2 linked regions of the Thiosulfativibrio zosterae genome follow. The protein of the gene in region 1 binds, or shares a complex with, the protein of each later gene. Links are inferred from orthologs where the notes say so. Each region holds a gene or a part of one and is shown on either strand. Other genes may lie near its edges.

What was found.
Region 2: rpsJ (region 1) and rpsT share a complex: the UniProt entries of both Bacillus subtilis proteins name them as parts of the 30S ribosomal subunit. The link is inferred for Thiosulfativibrio zosterae from one-to-one orthologs.

The regions. Positions count from the first base shown.
Region 1 is NZ_AP021888.1:574,723-578,108, reverse strand. Bases 1-2,672 are described here. They hold rpsJ (30S ribosomal protein S10), read right to left. Parts: upstream 1,657-2,672; coding sequence 1,345-1,656; downstream 1-1,344. Other genes in these bases: tuf (elongation factor Tu), read right to left, coding at 1,826-2,672; rplC (50S ribosomal protein L3), read right to left, coding at 646-1,284; rplD (50S ribosomal protein L4), read right to left, coding at 15-635; rplW (50S ribosomal protein L23), read right to left, coding at 1-18. In the rest of the region: more of tuf, read right to left, coding at 2,673-3,016; fusA (elongation factor G), read right to left, coding at 3,063-3,386. UniProt on the Bacillus subtilis protein: Involved in the binding of tRNA to the ribosomes.
Region 2 is NZ_AP021888.1:1,948,787-1,952,408, forward strand. What follows is about bases 715-3,622. They hold rpsT (30S ribosomal protein S20), read right to left. Parts: upstream 2,347-3,622; coding sequence 2,083-2,346; downstream 715-2,082. Other genes in these bases: THMIRH_RS09010 (DUF748 domain-containing protein), read right to left, coding at 715-1,948; THMIRH_RS09020 (cache domain-containing protein), read right to left, coding at 2,519-3,622. Also shown: more of THMIRH_RS09010, read right to left, coding at 1-714. UniProt on the Bacillus subtilis protein: Binds directly to 16S ribosomal RNA.

The DNA of each region.
Region 1 (3,386 bases):
TAAACGTTCTTGCTTCATGCTAAGCTCTCCTCAAGCTGTCTAACAGCACCTTGAGTCATAATGACATTCTTAAAGCCAATCAAACTTACTGGATCTAAAGACGCAACATCACACACATCTGCATGATATAAATTACGAGCTGACAAGTATAAATACTCATCAAAACCTTCAGTAACAACTAAAACATCTTCAATGCTAAGGTTTGCTAATTTTGCTTTAAATTCTTTAGTCTTAGGCGCATCAATCTTAAACTCATCAACAATCACCAAACGACCAGTACGACCAAGCTCAGAAATAATTGAACGCATTGCACCACGGTACATTTTACGATTTACTTTTTGAGAAAAATCTCTATTGTGACCAGCAAATGCACGACCACCACCAACCCAAATTGGACTACGAGAAGTACCGGCACGAGCGCGTCCAGAACCTTTTTGATTCCAAGGCTTTGCACCACCACCGCTGACTGCTGCTCTATTTTTTTGGCCTTTAGTTCCAGAACGAGCACCATTCATGTAAGCAGTAACTACTTGATGAACCAATGACTCGTTAAACTCAACGCCAAATACATTTTCTGCAACTGATACAGAACCTGATTCTTTACCAGTTGTTAATTCAATTAATTTAAATTCCATGACACCCGCCTTACTTGACTGTCTTACGTACAATAACAGTGCTACCTTTAGCACCAGGAACTGCACCTTTAATCAATAAAAGATTGTTTTCAACATCTACTTTGACTAAGCCAAGGTTTTGAGTAGTCTGACGAACTGCACCCATGTGCCCCGCCATTTTCTTACCCTTAAATACACGACCAGGGGTTTGGTTTTGACCGATAGAACCAGGTGCTCTGTGAGAAACAGAGTTACCGTGAGTCATGTCTTGCGTTCTGAAATTATGACGCTTAACTCCACCCTGGAAACCCTTACCTTTCGTAACACCAGTCACATCAACTACATTCAAATCTGAAAGTTGTGCAACAGTAATCTCTCCACCCAATTCTAAACCAGCTAGATCTGTGTCAGAATCTACACGAAATTCCCACAAACCAACGCCTGCTTCAACACCAGCTTTTGCAAAGTGACCGGCTTCAGGCTTAGAAACACGACCAGCGTGCTTTTTACCTAAAGTAACCTGGACTGCAGAATAGCCATCAATTGAAGCAGTTTTTAATTGAGTAATTCTATTTGGCTGAACTTCGATGACTGTAACAGGCGTAGAAACACCTGATTCATCAAAAATACGAGTCATACCAATCTTATGCCCAATGACACCAATACTCATAATACACCTCATTATTATTAAACCTAGCTATTACGATTGATAGCTAGCACTTGTTACGAATTAACGTAACTCTAGTTGAACATCCACACCCGCAGCAAGATCTAATTTCATCAATGCATCTACAGTTTTATCTGTAGGATCAACGATATCTAGCATTCTTTTGTGAGTACGAAGCTCATATTGGTCACGCGCATCTTTGTTAACATGCGGTGAAACCAAAATTGTAAAACGCTCTTTACGAGTAGGCATAGGAATTGGACCACGGACTTGTGCACCAGTTCTTTTTGCTGTCTCAGTAATTTCTTTAGCAGATTGATCAATCAATCTATGATCAAACGCTTTCAAGCGAATACGAATATTCTGAGTCGCCATAATTTCATTCTCGTTATTTTAAGATATAGAAAAGCAGATGCACTGAAAGCACCCACAAACTAAAGAAGCGGATTATACTGACTTCTTTTTTAAACTGCAACTTATTAATTTAAAATAAAAAAAGAGAGCCGAAGCTCTCTTTTTACAAAACGCTGTACTTAACTAAATATTAAGCAAGAATTTTAGCAACAACACCCGCACCTACAGTACGACCACCTTCGCGGATTGCGAAACGTAGACCTTCTGACATGGCGATTGGGTTGATCAACTCTACAGTCATCTGTACGTTATCACCTGGCATTACCATTTCAACACCCGCTGGTAATTGACATGCGCCAGTTACGTCAGTGGTACGGAAATAGAACTGTGGACGATAGCCGTTGAAGAATGGTGTATGACGACCACCTTCATCTTTACCTAGTACGTAAACTTCTGCTTCGAACTTGGTGTGTGGAGTTACTGTGCCTTTGTGTGCCAATACTTGACCACGTTCGATGTCTTCACGCTTGGTTCCACGTAATAGGATACCTACGTTGTCACCCGCTTCACCTTGGTCTAGTAGTTTACGGAACATTTCTACACCAGTTACTGTTGTTTCAGTGGTTGGGCGAATACCGATAATTTGTACTGTTTCACCTACTTTGATCACACCAGTTTCGATACGTCCAGTTGCTACTGTTCCACGGCCTTGGATTGAGAAGATGTCTTCTACTGGCATTAAGAATGGCTTGTCTGTTTCACGAGTTGGTGTTGGGATGTAGGTATCTAGTGCTTCTACTAAACGCGCAATTGCTGGTTCACCGATTTCTGATTGGTCACCTTCGATTGCTTTTAGTGCAGAACCCATGATTACTGGTGTGTCATCACCTGGGAAGTCGTACATGTCTAGTAGTTCGCGGATTTCCATTTCTACTAGTTCCATTAACTCTTCGTCGTCTACCATGTCTGCTTTGTTTAGGAATACTACAATGTATGGTACACCTACTTGACGTGATAATAGGATGTGTTCACGAGTCTGTGGCATTGGGCCGTCAGCTGCTGAACATACTAGGATTGCGCCGTCCATCTGTGCAGCACCAGTGATCATGTTTTTAACATAGTCAGCGTGGCCTGGGCAGTCTACGTGTGCGTAGTGACGGGCTTCTGATTCGTATTCTACGTGTGATGTAGAGATGGTGATTCCACGCTCTCTTTCTTCTGGTGCGTTGTCAATTTGACCGTAGTCTTTAACTTCTCCACCAAATTTACGTGCTTGTACAATTGTTAATGCCGCTGTTAATGTGGTCTTACCATGGTCTACGTGACCGATAGTTCCAACGTTTACGTGCGGTTTTGAGCGTTCAAACTTTGCTTTTGCCATTTTTATCTACCTTATTAGAAGCCCCGCCAACGGGGCTAAAGTTTAATTAAGAACCTTTTTTCGACTTTGCGATAATTTCTTCTTGAATGTTACGAGGAGCGTCATTGTATTTCTTGAACTCCATGCTGTAGTTAGCGCGACCCTGAGTCAAAGAACGCATTTGGTTAGAATAACCAAACATCTCTGAAAGTGGTACCTCAGCTTTTACTGACTTTCCAGTCGGAATGTCATCCATAGCCAATACTAAGCCGCGACGACGGTTAAGGTCACCAATGATGTCACCCATATACTCTTCAGGCGTTGTTACTTCTACAGCCATGATTGGCTCAAGAATTACAGGATTTGCTTTTGCAGCACCGGCTTTAACACC
Region 2 (3,622 bases), 1.4 Mb from region 1 along the record:
TATCCCCCAATTTCTCTTGGGACTTATCTTGCGACTTATCTTGCGTCGACTCTTCATGGTGTTGCGTTCTGCCCAACGCCGCCAGGGTTTGGTCGAGTTGTGGCAATTGTTTTTCTGGATTAATCAATAACGCTGACGCCAGCCGTTCTAAATGAACTTTACCAATCTGCAATGATTGATCATCTTCCAAATTTAAAGTATCGATTTGCAGGCTATCCCACTGCACCAAAGGCAAGGTGGCGTTTTCGGGTTGGCCAAACTTAAAGCCTTGTAAATCAAAGTGGCTTAAGGCCAGAGTTTGTGGTGTGGTAAAGCCGATATCTGAGCTTAAACCTTGCCAATCCACAATAGTGGTTTTTTGCTTGGGGTTATCCAGTTTTAAAAGGCCTAATTTTAAATTGCCTAAAACCGCTAACTGCAAACTGTTGTGTTTATCAGCGGTTTCATCGGATGCCTTTAACGGCAAGCTAACTTGCACCTTGCCTTGCCACTGGTTGTCTTTGACAGCCGCATGAAGCTCTTGTTGAGTGGCTGAAAAATCTGTTAAAGATTGCGTTGTTTGCATATCCAAGCTGAGTTGTTGATCGAGCATTTTGCCTTGCCCATCCACACTCACATTGAATGAGTTGAGTGCCGCCGTTAAATCCTGCGCTTTAGCGTGTAACTTACCTTCTTTAAGCGCCAAAGCCTGTTGATAAGCAAAATTAAACCTGGGAAATTCTTGAGCCGTTTTAGGCAAGCTGCCTTCAAAACTGGCTTGCCCTTTTAAGGCGATTTGATTGACTTTTGTGCTGTTTTGCTTTGACTCTGGCGAAGTTAAATTGGCCATCAAATCTGACAGCGTTAAATCGCCTTGATAAGTGCCTTGCAGATTTCCTGCCTTTTGCGACACACTGACTTTATGGGGAAAATGCAAGGTTTGAAAGCTGAGCTGTTGATTGGGTTGTTTAAAGTCAAAACCGTGTGAATCGGCTAAGCCCTCTAAACGGATTGCCAAATCGCCTGTTGGATGCCAGTCTACATTGAGGTTACCCACCCAATCAAATTGGGTTTGCGAAATTGCCCGCTCACCTAATGACCACTGCAAATCTTTGAGCGATAAACCCAAGTTATTTTTAAGGGATATTTGGCTATGATGTTGCGTCAACTCCAGCGCAATTTTAGTGGTTAACAATCCTTGTAAATTGCCGACCTCAGCTGGATAAAAGGCTTGTTGGCGCGCGAAATTAAACTGATTAAGCAGCACATTACCTTTGAGCGTTTTGATCTCTGAGAAAGGCTGCACCCAAAAATCACCCGCTAATTGACCGCCTATCGCATCTGGACCTATGACTATTTTAAAGGTCAGTTGTGCCAAGTCTTGCGGTTGCCAGCTTTGTAAATGGTTTAAGGTGATTTCATCGATTAGAACTTGTCTTTTCCCCTGAGGGAGTTCCACAATCAACTGAACATTGCTTAACCTCAAGGTATCAACGCCCATAGTTATTCCCAACGCCACAAGAGGATTAGGCTGGTCTGTTTCTGTGGAAGGCTTTTTGTCGGTGTCATTTAAAGGAATTGTAAATCCTGCCACCTCCAGACTCTGACCAGGCGTGAAACGCAGAATGATTTGGGTATTATCAAGGGCAACCTTTTGCAAAGACAGGCGTCTTTGCAATAATCCTAACCAATTCAAATCGACTTCTAGGTGCTGTAACTTTAAGGGCTCGGCTTGTGACGTTTTTAAGGTTAAACCATCCAAAGTCAGGCGTCCGCTGAACACATTAAAGCCCAGAGATTGCAGCTCTACGGTCTGAAAACCCTGTTTTTGTAATTGCGTAATCAATAGGTTTTTTAAAATCAAGGGCAACACTAAGCTGGTCGCTATGAGTAACACGATGACAAACAGCAACACTTTTAGCTTTAAAGAGTAATTGCGCCACTTTTGAAGACTTGAACGGATGACCAAACGCTACTCCCTTGAAGTGATTGGATTCACAAACTAACAACACAAGATATTAGTGCACAGAATACTAAAATTCAGACAAAAAAAAACCGAGATTGCTCTCGGTTTTTTCAAAAGTTAAGTTTAAGTTAACTTTATTACGCCATTGCTTTGATGCGAGCGTTGATACGGCTCTTTAAACGAGACGCTTTGTTCTTTGCAATAATGCCTTTACCAGCCATGTTGTCTAGGCTAGATTGTGCAACACGGAAAGCCGCAGTTGAGGCTGCTTTGTCGCCAGAAGCGATGGCTGCTAAAACTTTTTTAACGGTCGTGCGCATTGCAGAACGCATTGAAGCATTGTGAATACGTGCTTTAGCCGCTTGACGGGCTCTTTTAGTTGCTTGTGCTGAGTTTGCCACTGTTTTTTCTCCAGGTATTTTTACATATTGAGATCCGTAGACCGCAAATACAACAGGTTTTATTAATCAAGCTTAAGTCCCCAAACCTGAAAGAACATTAAGAAAAACGGAATTATCCACTAATTCAATCACTTGTCAAATGAATTCCTAGGATTGAATTTAATCTAACCCTTTAAACGCCGGTAAACACCAAAGCAATTACATCGTTGGTATAGCCATCGCCATTTTTATACTCACGATAACCTTGACTCACTTTGTAACCTATCAAATAGGTCGACTGCAATCCTTTCCACAACACCGTATTTATCTGACCATTTTCAGCACTTAATAACTTAGCCGGCAAAGACAATTGCGCGCCTACTTTTAAAGACGCATGAGTAGTTGAAATGATATGGCCCTGACGATCGACAAACGCACTGAAAGTACTCTCGTTGACAGCTTGGGTTCGATACACCGGCTGAGTTTCTTGTAGCATGGCAGCAAACTGCGGTTCACTGTCGAAAATCAGCGCGATGCCCCCGACATTTTTGTGGCTAACCTGCCAATCTTTCACCGCAGCATGATAAATGTAAGTGTGTTTGTCGTCATATAAAGGCGTGGCTTTAAACTCAGATACAAAATACGCTTGGGTATCTTGCAATTTTAAACACTGACTGACTTCGCTCATATTGGGCATGGTCGTCCCTATCAGTTTGGTTTGTGACTTATCTGAAACCGCCAAAATTTTACCGTGCGTGTCATACAAAATGATGTTGGTATAGACCGTGTAAAGCTGGTTAATGTAGGCCAAAATTCGGCTAAGCTCATGAGTATCTTCGCCAGACACCTTGTTACCATCAACGGCTTTTGACAGCACTTTTCTAAAGGTGCTGTTCAGCGCCCACCAACGACAATCGTTAGCACGCTCGTACAAGTTTCTATCCATCACCTCAATCGATAAAGAGGCGCTCGATGCTATTTTGTCCTGAATGGTCTTAACCAAAATATTGTGAATGTGGTGAATAAAACGTGTAAAAATTTCTTGAATATCAATACTGATATTTTGAAAACTATCCAAGACAGGCAAGAAAGATTTGACATCTCGTTTCAGCGATAAAATTTTACCATTTAAAATCACAATCAAGAGCAGGGTACTGACTTTAAGATTGGTTTCTTCCAACTCACTTAAATAAAGAGGCGACTCACGCTCGATGGTTAAATCAATGGCGTCTAAATAATCTTTATCTGAAAACACCACTTGATTCGGCGCGCGCACCAATCCATACCAAGGTAACCC